One region of the Arthrobacter sp. NPDC057388 genome, then DNA from elsewhere that is predicted to be linked to it. Evidence: riboswitches for the same ligand, from Rfam matches in the RefSeq annotation. Region 1 holds a riboswitch; each other region holds the start of a gene.

The links. Region 1 has a riboswitch for cyclic di-AMP ahead of ACFUTU_RS08100 (hypothetical protein). Riboswitches for the same ligand answer to the same signal wherever they lie in the genome.
Region 2: linked by a shared signal. The riboswitch ahead of ACFUTU_RS06740 (M23 family metallopeptidase) and the one ahead of ACFUTU_RS08100 (hypothetical protein) in region 1 are both predicted to bind cyclic di-AMP.
Region 3: linked by a shared signal. The riboswitch ahead of ACFUTU_RS00790 (NlpC/P60 family protein) and the one ahead of ACFUTU_RS08100 (hypothetical protein) in region 1 are both predicted to bind cyclic di-AMP.

Annotation. Positions count from the first base shown of each region.
Region 1 covers NZ_JBHVBL010000012.1:15,130-19,381, forward strand. Annotated here, with positions in the region: gene ACFUTU_RS08095 (ATP-binding protein) at 1-1,249, shown strand, start outside; cyclic di-AMP (ydaO/yuaA leader) riboswitch at 1,354-1,507, shown strand; gene ACFUTU_RS08100 (hypothetical protein) at 1,513-2,421, shown strand; gene ACFUTU_RS08105 (glycosyltransferase) at 2,673-4,175, shown strand; gene ACFUTU_RS08110 (glycosyltransferase family 39 protein) at 4,172-4,252, shown strand, end outside.
Region 2 covers NZ_JBHVBL010000009.1:95,246-99,497, reverse strand. Annotated here, with positions in the region: gene serC (phosphoserine transaminase) at 1-493, opposite strand, end outside; gene ACFUTU_RS06745 (metal-dependent transcriptional regulator) at 840-1,535, shown strand; cyclic di-AMP (ydaO/yuaA leader) riboswitch at 1,710-1,952, shown strand; gene ACFUTU_RS06740 (M23 family metallopeptidase) at 1,964-2,785, shown strand; cyclic di-AMP (ydaO/yuaA leader) riboswitch at 2,898-3,091, shown strand; gene ACFUTU_RS06735 (C40 family peptidase) at 3,144-3,857, shown strand; gene ACFUTU_RS06730 (NlpC/P60 family protein) at 3,960-4,252, shown strand, end outside.
Region 3 covers NZ_JBHVBL010000001.1:177,643-181,894, reverse strand. Annotated here, with positions in the region: gene ACFUTU_RS00800 (bile acid:sodium symporter family protein) at 1-254, opposite strand, end outside; gene ACFUTU_RS00795 (GGDEF domain-containing protein) at 407-1,546, shown strand; gene ACFUTU_RS00790 (NlpC/P60 family protein) at 1,811-2,623, opposite strand; cyclic di-AMP (ydaO/yuaA leader) riboswitch at 2,627-2,792, opposite strand; gene ACFUTU_RS00785 (SulP family inorganic anion transporter) at 2,973-4,252, opposite strand, start outside.

The DNA of each region.
Region 1 (4,252 bases):
TCTGGAGCTCCGCCAGGACGATGTCCCCGTAGACCGTGCCCTGTCCGTCGGGGCCTACCGGCTGGTGGCCACCCAGACACCCTACGGCGACGTAATCGTGACCGGTCTCCCGCTGACAGACAAGCAGAAGACGCTGACGTCGCTGGTCTGGACCATCACCATCGTGTCCCTGGGCGGCCTGGTGCTGATCGGCCTGGCCGGGACGGTGCTTATCCGCCGCACCATGAAGCCGCTGGAGCAGCTCTCCGAGGTGGCCACCCAGGTGTCCCGCCTGCCGCTGGACGCCGGCGAGGTGGCACTCGCCGTCCGTGTCCCGCCGTCGAACGCCCATCCCGGGACCGAAGTGGGCAGCGTGGGGTACGCCCTGAACCAGATGCTGGATAACGTTTCCAATGCGCTGGAAGCGCGGCAGGAAAGCGAGATGAAGGTGCGGCAGTTCGTCGCCGATGCCTCCCACGAGCTCCGCACGCCGCTCACGGCCATCCGCGGCTACACGGAGCTGATGCGGATGACCGAAAAGTTCACCCCGGACGGCCAGCGCTCGCTTGCCCGCGTGCAGAGCCAGTCGGAACGCATGACCGCGCTGGTGGAGGACCTTCTGCTGCTCGCCCGGCTCGACGAGGGCCAGCCGCTCAAGCTCAGCGACGTGGACCTCACGCAGCTTGTGATCGAGACCGTCAGCGACGAGAAAGTCATGGCACCGGACCGGGCCTGGCACCTGGACCTTCCCGAGGAACCCGTGTCAGTCCGGGGTGATGCGTCACAGCTGCACCAGGTGCTGGTCAACCTGCTCTCGAACGCACGCAAGCACACCCCGCCCGGCACCACGGTGACCACCGGCGTCATGCGTTCGGCGGACGGCAGCGCTGTGATAACGGTCACGGACGACGGCGCCGGCATCCCGCCCGAATTCGTGGACAAGGTCTTCGCGCGCTTTGCCCGCGCAGACGCGTCACGGGCAACGCCGGCGCAGCCGGCCATGGCCCGGGCAGCCGCCGCGGCACAGGGTTCTGCCGGGGGCGGCGAAGGCGCTCCGGCCGCCCTTGGCGCCCCCGCATCGCAGGCAATACCGGGGATTTCGCCGGCGGACGCGAGCGTGGCTGCGGCCGAGGGAACCAGCGGCCTGGGACTGTCCATCGTGCAGTCAATCATCGAGGCGCACGGCGGGACCGTGGAGGTCACGTCGCGGCCCGGCCGCACGGAATTCGCCGTCCGGCTGCCCATGCAAGGCGCCGCGCCGTCGCCGTGATGTCCGTTACCTAAATGTGACTTAATCAAAAGCCTCCTGTACCGTCGATAGGGTGCGGCCGCCACGGGAGCCGCATGTCCGGATTGACGCCCAGCTCTGCCGCTTCCCGGATTCCGCTAGTTCAGGCAGAGGCGGGGGAACCAGAGTCCCGGGCTTTCCGCATCAGCCCTTGGGGTGAAGCCGACACGTGATTATTCCGTGCGGCCGGATGACCTCATCCGAACCCGACAGCTAACTCCGCAGGTGTTGAGAGGCAATCCACCATGTCTGAATTTAAGACTCAGGCGCGCCCTGAACGCGCCTCGAACAAGTCTGGCCGCACGACTTCCCGCCCCGGTAATTCCCGGCACCGCGCCGAACCGGCCCGCCCCACTACTGCCTTCGGCCGTTTCGCTGCAGGCCTGCCGTCCTTTGGCCGCCGCGCGGCTGTCCTGACCACCGCCGCGGCGGTGCTCGTGGGGGTCGGCGCCGCAGGCCAGGCGGCCGACCAGGCCGCGCCTTCGGCCGCCCAATCGTCGGCGGCCACCGCTGACGCGGGGCAGACGCTGAGCTTCGACAAGACGCTGATCTCCGCCCTGCCGGCCCCGTCCGCAGCGTCCGTCGCCCCGCAGTCCGTCAGCACGGCAACCGCCAAGGAGGCTGCGGCCAAGGCTGCCGCCGCCAAGAAGGCCGCTGCCGCTAAGGCCGCCGCCGCCAAGGCCGCGGCAAAAGCCGCCGCTGCTAAGGCCACGGCCGACGCCAACGCCGCCGCGGTGGCCAAGGCCGCAGCCGCACAGGCTGCTGCGGCGAAGGCTGCCGCTGCCAAAGCCGCTGCTGCCAAGGCTGCCGCCGCTGCCAAGGCGAAGGCCGCCCCGGTTGCCGTGAACGATCCTGCCGGCGCGCAGGCCTACGCGGCCAGCAAGCTCGGTTCCTTCGGCTGGTCCGCAGACCAGATGCAGTGCCTGAAGCGGCTCTGGACCAAGGAATCGGAGTGGCGCACCACGGCCACCAATGCCAGCAGCGGCGCCTACGGCATCGTGCAGTCGCTGCCCGCCGAGAAGATGGCGAGCGCCGGCGCGGACTACCGCACCAACTACCGGACCCAGATCGACTGGGGCCTGGGCTACATCAAGGAGCGCTACGGCTCCCCGTGCGGTGCGCTGAACTGGCACCTCTCCCACAACTGGTACTGACCGGGTGCCGCGGCCGAATCGGCTGGCGTCCAACGTTTCTGCACCGCTTTAGGGTGCCCGGTTAGAGTGCCGAGGGCCCCGGATCCGCGAGGATCCGGGGCCCTTTCTGCTGCCCGCGCCCTCACGCGGCCGGCAAAGAGGTGCAGAAATGCTGCCGCCTTCCGTCAGGAAACCCGTCCAAGAAGCACTTCCACAGCCCCTGCACAGCTTTGGCCTAAAACCCTCATAACAGCGGCCGCCACTGTTGATGCATGACCATCACTGACCGGGCCTCCGGAACCCCGCCTCACCCACCGCTGCACACCCGGACGCATGCGCTCCACGGGGCCGGCGCGGCGGGGCAAACCCAGGCGCACAGCCTCATCGGGCGCACGCGGCGGTCGCCCATTGACACCTCCGCTGCGGTTCCGGTCCTGGACGTGACCATCCCGGTCTACAACGAAGAGCGCGACCTGGAGGAGTGCCTGCGCCGCCTCCATGCGTACCTCCACGGCACGTTCCCGCACCCGTTCCGCATCACCGTTGCGGACAACGCGAGCACCGACGGAACGCTCAAGGCTGCCGAACGCGTGGCCCGGGAACTCCGTGAGGTCACCGTGGTTCACCTGGAGGAGAAGGGCCGCGGCAACGCCCTGCGGAAAGTCTGGCTGGCCTCGCCGTCGCCGGTCCTCGCCTACATGGACGTGGACCTCTCCACGGACCTGGCGGCGCTGGGTCCGCTGCTGGCACCGCTGATCTCCGGCCACTCGGACCTCGCCATCGGCACCCGGCTGACCCGCAACTCCCGGGTGGTGCGCGGACCCAAACGCGAATTCATCTCCCGCAGCTACAACTTCCTGCTGCAGTCGCTGATGGGCACCCACTTCAGTGATGCACAGTGCGGTTTCAAGGCCATCCGCGCCGACATCGCCCAGCAGATTCTCCCGCACACCGTGGACACCGCCTGGTTCTTCGACACGGAACTCCTGGTCCTGGCCGAACGGTGCGGCCTGCGGGTACACGAAGTTCCGGTGGACTGGACCGACGACCCCAACTCCAGCGTGGACATCGTCCAGACGGCCCTCGCCGACGTCCGCGGCATGGCCCGGCTCAGCAAGGACATGGTGACCGGCCGCATCCCCGTCGCCGAACTCCGCGCAGCCCTGGCCCGCGGCCCGCTCCCGGCAGCCTCCCGCAGCCAGGAACAGAGCCCGGGCGGCAGCCTGTTCGGCCAACTGGTCCGGTTCGGCGCCATCGGCGTCGCCTCCACCCTCGCCTACCTGGTCCTCTTCTACCTCTGCCGCAACCTGATGGACTCCCAGCTCGCCAACCTGCTGGCGCTGCTCACCACCGCGGTGGCCAACACGGCCGCCAACCGGCGCTTCACGTTCGGCATCGCCGGCAACAGCGACGTTGCCCGCCACCACTTTGAAGGTCTGCTGGTTTTCGGGATCGGGCTTGCCCTCACCTCCGGCGCACTGGCGCTCGTCCACAGCGGCGCACTGCCGGGAGGCACGACGCCGGACCGCTGGCTTGAGCTGGCAACCGTCACCGCCGCGAACCTTGCGGCCACGGCCGTGAAGTTCCTGCTGTTCCGGCTGTGGGTCTTCCGGCGGCGGCCAGCCCCCGCCAACGCACCCTTAGATCCCGCCTCCCCCGCCAACGCTCCCCCAGATCCTGCCGCCTCCGCCGCCAACGCTCCCTCAGATCCTGCCGCCTCCGAGGCATCCCTTCCGCACTCATCCCTCCCGACCACAGAAATGACACAGTCATGAGCACCACCGCCACTCCCCCACACCGGACGGCGATACAGAGCCCGGCCGAGGCCGGGGCTGCCCACCCTGCCGCCCCG
Region 2 (4,252 bases), on a different contig from region 1:
CGCCGTTCACCCGCTGGACGGGAGCGGCAACGCCCGTGGAGGTCTCGTTCTGGGGCCACGCGTACACGTCAACGCCCGCCTCGGCCCTGGGTGCGGGGCAGGTGCCGGGCTCGGACTTGATGATGGTCGATTCCGCGAGGAAGGGTGCCTTGTTCGTGGCCGCGGCAAACTTGGAGCCGAACTCGCCGAAGGACAGGTGCTGCGCCTTCTCTTCCACCAGGCCGAAGCTGGCGACGTCCCAGAATGCGGTGGAGCCGCCGACGCCGAGGACCACCTCGTAACCTTCGGGGGCGCGGAAGAAGGTGCTGAGGCCTTCGCGGACGGAGCCCACGAGGTTCTTGACCGGAGCCTGGCGGTGGGAGGTGCCAAGGAGCGTGGTGGCGGCGGCGGAGAGTGCCTCGATCTGCTCCGGCCTGACCTTGGAGGGACCGGCGCCGAACCGTCCGTCCTTGGGCAGGAGATTTGCGGGGATAGTGATGCTGGTGTCGCTCACAGGGGCTCCAATTTTCGGCATGGAAGTATGGTTCGGCTGGGTCGGGGTGGTGGCCGGCAGGCAACCGTGACCGCCACGAAGACCCTCCTTATTCTGCCCGAAGCGCGGATACCCCGGGAACACGGGCCCGTCATAGTCCGGTCACTGAGACAAAGGCCGCCCCCTGCTTCATGAATTATTCGGACTAATTCAAAATAGGCTAAGCTGGCAGTGGACGCACGGGCAGAGAGCCGGTGCTGCGCCGCCGTCGGATATGCGACCGCCGCTGCAGCCTGCCGGCCCCCGGTGCGTGGGCCCGCGGTACGGTGGGACAGACACACATACTGTGCTCGAGGAGCTGAGCTGAATGACGGATCTGATCGACACCACGGAGATGTACCTTCGCACCATCCTGGAGCTGGAGGAAGAGAACATCGTGGCGCTTCGGGCACGCATCGCCGAACGTCTCCGCCACTCGGGTCCCACCGTTTCGCAGACCATCGGCAGGATGGAACGCGACGGCCTCGTTGTGGTCTCCGGTGACCGCCACCTCGAACTGACCGAAGTGGGCCGCAAGCGCGCCACCGAGGTGATGCGCAAGCACCGCCTCGCCGAGCGCCTCCTGGCCGATGTGATCGGCCTCGACTGGGCCTACGTCCACGATGAGGCGTGCCGCTGGGAGCACGTCATGAGTGAACGGGTGGAGCGCCGGATCTACGAAATGCTGGACCACCCCACCGAATCGCCCTACGGCAACCCGATCCCGGGACTCGCGGCACTCGGCGGACAGCCGGCCCGCCCGTTCGCGGACGGCGTGGTGAACCTGCTCGACGCCATGACCGGCTACGGCCCGGAATCGAAGGTCAGGGTGAGCCGACTGGCGGAACCCATCCAGGTGGAGCCGGAGCTCCTCCTCCAGCTGGATGAGGGCGGAATCCGGCCCGGCGCCGCCGTCTCGCTGGAGCGCGTGGGGGAGTACATTTCGGTGCGCGTGCCCGGCTTTGAGGGCGCCCTTGAGCTGCCGCCGGAAGTGGCCGCGCACGTCTTCGTCCGCGTGGACTAGGTCCCGGCGGGACCCTCCGCGGGCAGCCGTGGGGCCCTTCGTCAATGACCGAGGCTTCTGTCTGACATCTGCAGGCAGGATGACCCACCACTTTTGCACAGCGAATATAACGGAATTATTACTGCGCTCTTTAATCGCCTATAGTTAAACGGCAACGCCGATACAAAAGCGTTACCTGATCTGGAGCCGAACCCTGCCAGCAGATCAGCAGCACGAGTCACCCACTGGCAGGGGCGGGGGAACCACAACCGGCTGTTTCACAGCCTTGGGGTGAAGTCCGCAGCAGCAAGTCCTCTCCGCAGAAGGAATCCTCCCGGGATACCCCTGTGCCGGATTGGCTTGTCATGGCGGACCGGGTCTACGCACTCTCTGACCCGAATCCGACAGCTAACTTCGCAGGCTATCCAGAGAGGAAGCAGTACTTGTCCATGCAGAATGCCCGGGGCCGCCGCCGCGCGACCGGTCCCGCTCCGGAGCCGCGCCCTGCGGAGGCCATTTCCGCGGACCGTCCCCGGGACGCCCAGCGTGAAGCGCGCCGCCGCCGGGGTCCGTTCCGGCAGGTTACGGATTTCGCTTCAGCCAGCGGCGTTGGGCAGAAAGCTGGCGTAGCCCTCGCTGCCACCGGCCTGCTGCTGACTGTTACCGTCCCCGCCACCAGCCCGGTGCTGGCTGCGGGCGAGCAGCAGGAAACGGCATCGGCTTCGGCCGCCTCACCGGCCCAGCCCAAGGTGTCCGCAGAAGCAGCAGCAAAGATCGACTTCAGCCGCACATCGGTCTCCACCACCGGGGACCCGGACGGGAAGCTCAAGCAGCTCCTCAGTGCCCAGTCAGCCGGCAGCATCAGCCGCTCGGCTTCGGTGGGTTCCCTCGGCGCGCCGCTGACCACGATGGTCAAGTCCTCGCCGTTCGGCTACCGCGTCAGCCCGATCACAGGCGGCGCCGGCGAATTCCACCGCGGCCAGGACTTCGCCGCCCAGTGCGGCACGGAGGTACTGGCAGCGGCCAGCGGCAAGGTGACCTTCGCCGGGTGGCACCCGTACGGGGGAGGCAACCGCGTGGTCATCGACCACGGCAACGGCCTGGAAACCACGTACAACCACCTGTCGTCCTCCAGCGTCCAGGTCGGCCAGAAGGTCACCCGGGGCGAAGTTGTGGCCCTCAGCGGGACCACCGGCGCCTCCACCGGCTGCCACCTCCACTTCGAGGTGATGGTCAACGGCGACGTCGTTGATCCCACCGGCTGGCTCTGAGCCAATCCGAGTGAGCACTCTCATTCCCGTGACACGCCGTGACCTGAATGTGACTTTCGCTCCGAACTGCTGTACCGTCTAAACCGCGTCAACTTCGCCGAAGTTGACGCTCTTGAGTGGATTGCCTAACTCTGCCACCGCTCAAGGTCCGTTCGCATTACATCGTCTGGCAGGGGCGGGGGAACCAATTTTGGTCTTCGCAAGAAGGCCTTGGGGTTAAGTCGCAAAGCTTCCCAGGAAGCAGCGCGGCCGGGTGACTCCCATCCGAATCCGACAGCTCACCTCGTAGGCATTGGGAGAGGCTACCTTCGTGTCTTCACGCCACAATGCCGCGCGCCATCGCGCGCAGACGGTTCGTATGAACCCGTTGGACTCCGTGTCCAAGGCGGTTAGCGCCAATGCCGGCACAGTAGGTCGCCAGGCAGCTGTCATCGCAGCTGCTTCAGGACTCATCCTGAGTGTTGGCCTGCCGGCCAACGCAGCCGATGCCAACATTGGTGTTTCCGCCTCCTCGGAGACCGGATCCCAGGCCGCACAGCTTGCTGTGACCGCCGCGCCCACCGCTACTGTCTCCTTCGAGCGTCCTGAAGTCACCACCGTGGCTGCCCCGGTCGCCGAAACCATCGCTCCGCAGTCGAGCGATGAGGGCCAGGCAGCCGAGGCAGGCCAGGCCAGCGACGACGAGAGCACCGGTGGGGCCATGGCCGTCACCGCAAAGTCCGCCGATGGTGCGGCCTCCGCCGCAGCGTCCGGACTGGCTGCAATCGCGTACACCGGCATCGGCAGCCCCTATGTCTGGGGCGGTACCACCCCCAGCGGCTGGGACTGCTCCGGCTTCACTCAGTGGGTTTACGCACAGGCAGGCATCAGCATTCCCCGCGTCAACGCGTGGAACGCCATGAAGCCCACCTCCACGCCTGCTCCCGGTGACCTGGTCATGCAGAACGGCGGCGCCCACGTGGGAATCTACGTCGGCAACGGCATGATGATCAGCGCATTGAACCCCTCGCAGGGCACTCTCCTGCACGCGGTGTCCGCAACGGGCACGTCCGCTTTTTACACCCTTCGCTAAAAATCCGATTCGAGACGGGCCGGCTTACCCCCAAGATGCTGGCGCGTCGATAACCCACGGCCTGCTACCGCGGACCGTGGAACACGAAAGAGAGAAACTTTAATGACTACACGTGCGACCATTGCACGGCACCGCGCCGAGGTCACCAAGACCAACTCGCTGGCTGTCATTGCCAAGGCCGTCGGCGACAACGCCGGTGGTGTGGGCCGCCAGGCCGCAGTTATCGCTGCTGCTTCCGGTCTGGTCCTGACCAGCGGCATCGCCGCCAACGCCGCTGAGACCAACGTTCAGCGCGAATCCGCCGCAGCTTCCACGCTGGAAGTCCAGTCCGCTGCTCCGGCCACCATCTCCGCCGCTTCCAGCATCGCCATCTCCTACGAGAAGCCTGCTGTCTC
Region 3 (4,252 bases), on a different contig from region 1:
AAGTCCGGGGGCGTCAGCGTCAGGCCCATGCAGAACATGATGATTCCCAGCAGGTACGGGACCGCCGGGCCGAGGGGCTTGAAGGCACCGGGGAGCAGGAACCCGGCAACTCCTGCCGCCAGCACCAGCAGGGGGAAGACAGTGACCGCGACGCGCGCAATCCTGGCCTCTGCGGCAAGGGCGGGGTTCAGGGGTGCGGCGTCGGCCGCTGTGGCAGGGGGAGTCGGTGCGGAATTTTTTGTTGCCTCAAGCATTCAATAATGCTGGCACTGCCGGGCCGAAACGCCCGAATTCGTGACTGATGTCAGACAAATTGTTTCGTCTCTGGAAACTGCCGGGAGCACTGCGGAGGCTGGCCCCGGGGTGCGATACTGGAGTGCATCGGACGGGGATTCTAGGGGGCCGAATGATCCTGGACACGGCGACACTTCGGATCGCCTTTGCAGCGATGGCCTTCATTCTGGCCCTGCTTTTCTACTTTTCCACCTATCGCAGCACGCGCTCACCCTACAGCGCCTGGTGGTGCGCGGCCCTTCTCCTGTTCCTTCTCGGTGCGGCGTTCTTCCTGATGAACGGCACCCCGCAACAGGTCTGGGCAAACCCCCTGGGCAATGTCCTGCTGATATCCGGTGCGGGCTGCGTTTGGGCCGGCGCGCGCTCCCTTCGCAACCTCAAACCCAGCCCGTGGCTGTCGGTGGCGCTGCCGGTCCTGGCCGGCGTGGCCGCCGCCGTCGACAACCCCGCCACGAACGCCTGGGCAGGGGGAGAAGTGTTCCTGGGGTCCATGGCAGTGCTCATCGGCCTGGCCTCGCATGAACTGTGGCGGCTGGAGCCGGGCTATTCGCGGGTCAGGATCCCCATGGCCATCGCGGCAGGCGGCGTGGCGGCCTTCTACTTCTGCCGGCTGCTGGTTTTCCTGATCAACGGGCAGGACGGTGCCGTCTTTGTTACGTTCTTCGGATCCGCGGTGACCACCATGGTCACCATGGTGCTGCTGGTGGTGGTTTCCTTCAGCATGGCGGGGCTGAGCACTGAGCAGCAGACGAGGGCGCTGCGGACTGTCGCAACGCTGGACGGGCTGACCGGCCTCCTTAACCGCGGCGCCTTCCTGGAAGCAGCCGCCGAGGAGCTGGCCCGCAGCAAGGCCGCCAACAGCGGGGGTTCGCTGATCCTGGCTGATCTGGACCACTTCAAGGCGGTCAACGATACCTTCGGCCACGCGGCAGGCGATCTGGCGCTGCGGGCGTTTGCCGGGGCATGCAGCGCTTCGGTCCGGTCCACGGACCTTGCCGGGCGTTACGGCGGCGAGGAGTTCATCCTTTTGCTGCCCGGCGCCGGCCCCAAGAGCGCGGAGATCATAGCCGGTGAGATCAGCAGGAGGATGGCGGGCCAGCACATCCCGGAGCTGCTGCGGATGCCGACCGTCAGCTACGGCATTTCCGTCTACAACGCCGAAACCGCCGACCTTGACGAGGTGATCGCGGCCGCCGACGTGGCCCTCTACGAGGCCAAGTCGCAGGGGCGGAACCGCACCGTGCGGGGCTGAGCCATGCATGGGTGAGCTGTGCCGTGCGTGGTCGAGCGGCGCAGCAGCGTTCTGCACAGGCAGGCACCGGATCCGGAATGCATGGGGGACAATCCGGACCCGGCGATCCTGACTCGCAGCCGGAGACTGCGGTCTTTCATCAGGCATAGCCAGTGTGTTCCGGCATCCTTGGAGAAAGGTGGGAGCACCTTGGGGGATAGCCGTGTTCCGCCGCCCCCAAGGCAGCGGAACACGGCGGGATTCAGTTTTGGCTGTCAGCCCGTATCAGGCCGCGCGCACGAACGTGACGGGGCCGGTGGCCGTGAGCCAGGACAGCGGGTGGGCCATGGTGGCGTTGATGCCGTTCATGCCGCCGCTGATGACCTTGCCGTTGCCGGCGTAAATGGCCACGTGGCCGGACTGGACCACCATGTCGCCGGGCTGGGGAGTGGAAACAACCTTGCCGTGGTTCAGGAACTGCATCGGGGCGAGGTCGCCCACCCGGATTCCGGCGGCGCCGAGGGCCTTCTCCACCATGGCGGTGCAGTCCTGCGTGATGCCGATCTGGGCGTAGGCCGAGGCCAGCATGGCGGCGTTGACGCCTGCCGCCGCCTTGACCGGGGCCTTCGCGGGTGCCGCCGCCGGAGCCTTCGGCGCCGCAGCAGCGGCCTTGACGGTCACCTTCGGTGCGGCGGCCGGTGCGGCTGCGGCCTTGGGAGCGGCGGCAACGACGGGCGTCACCTTCTTCACCACGGGCGTTACGGCGGCGGGCTTCGCCGCGGGCTTGGCGGCGGCGGGTGCGGCCACCGGTGCCGGTGCCGACTTGACCGCGGTGCGATCAAACTCGATCTGAACGCCGGACGCAGCGTTCAGGGGAGCCTGGACCTGGCGGGCGGCCTGCGGGGCGGCGGCCGGAGCCGGCTGGGCCGGGGCGGCGCCGCCGGCATTGGCGGCCACGGTGCCCGTGAAAGCCAGGCCGGAAGCGGCGAGGATCACGGCTGCCTGGCGGCTGATGCCGGCGTTTGCGGAGGCGATGCGGGTGAACGGATTGGAGCGGGCGGCCGCAGCACGGCGGCCAGAAATAAAGCGGAACGACATGAAGAAGCCTCTCCCGATGCCTGCGAGGTGAGCTGTCGGATTCGGATGGGAGGCACCCGGCCGCGGTCCTGAGCATGGTCAGGAACTGCGCGGCTTCACCCCAAGGCCTGCTGAGTGCGGGCCAAAAAGTGGTTTCCCCGTCTCTGCCGGACATGGGTGTTCGGTTGACTCCTCGGGCTGCGGCAGAGTTAGGCAATCAGCGCGGGAGTGCCCCTTCGGTGAAGAAGGCACGTTTTCCACCGTACGGGAGGCTTTCCGTAATGTCACATTAAGGTAACGGCAGCGTGTCATTCATTTGGAGCTGACCCGCGTCAGGTAAGGGTTGAGCGGTCAAGTAACGTGATTAACCTCACGCTCCGGCATTCAGTTTTCCGGCGAGCCGTTCCCGCATTTGGATGCTGGCTGAGTTAAGGCCAATCAGTTCCACCTCGCGGCCGTGCCTGCGGTATTTCTCCGTGACCGCGTCCAGGACGGCGATGGTGGAGGCGTCCCACAGGTGCGAGGCATGCAGGTCGATCACCACGCCGCCGATGTCCGGCTCGGCGTCGCGGGCGTAGTCGAACTGGGTGTAGAGGTCGTTCGAGGAGGCGAAGAACAGCTCACCGTCCACGGTGTAGGTGGCGACTGTCCGGCCGTTGAGCTCCACTTCCGTCCGCTCCACGGTGGCGAAATGCGCAACCCGGCGGGCGAACATTGCCATCGCTGCCAGAACGCCAACACCGACGCCGATCGCCAGGTTGTGCGTGACCACCACGGTGCCCACGGTGATGAGCATGACGGCGGTCTCCGACTTGGGCATCCGCTTCAGTGTTGCGGGTGCAACCGAGTGCCAGTCGAAGGTGATGGCCGAGACGAAGATCATCACCGCAACGAGGGCTGCCATGGGGATGAGTCCGACGATGTCACCGAGTGTCACCACCAGCACCAGCAGGAAGACGCCGGCGAGGAACGTCGACACCCTGCTGCGGGCACCGGAGCCCTTGACGTTGATCATCGTCTGCCCGATCACGGCGCAGCCGCCCATGCCGCCCAGGAACCCGGTGACGATATTGGCCACGCCCTGGCCCCAGGATTCGCGGGTCTTGTTGGAGCGGGTATCGGTGATGTCGTCCACGAGCTTGGACGTCATGAGGGATTCCAGCAGCCCCACGAGCGCCATGGACAGCGAGAACGGGGCGATGGTCTGGAAGGTTTCCCAGGTCAGCGGCACGTTGGGGATGAACAGTGTGGGCAGGCTTTCCGGCAGCTGGCCCTTGTCCTGGACGGCGGGGACGTCGATCCCGGCCGCCACGGCGAGGACTGTCAGGAGGACGATGGCCACCAATGGTGACGGCACCGCCGTCGTGATCCTGCGGAAGCCGACGACGATCAGCAGTCCCGCGCCGACCAGCGGATACACGGGCCAGGGAACCCCGATCAGCTCCGGCAGCTGGGCCATGAATACGAGGATGGCCAGTGCGTTCACGAACCCGACCATCACCGAGCGCGGGATGAAGCGCATGAGCCGGGTGACGCCCAGGACGGCCAGCAGGATCTGGAACACCCCGGCGAGGATCACCGCGGCGATCAGGTGGTCCAGTCCGTGGCTGCGCATCAGAGGCGCGATCACCAGGGCGACGGCGCCTGTTG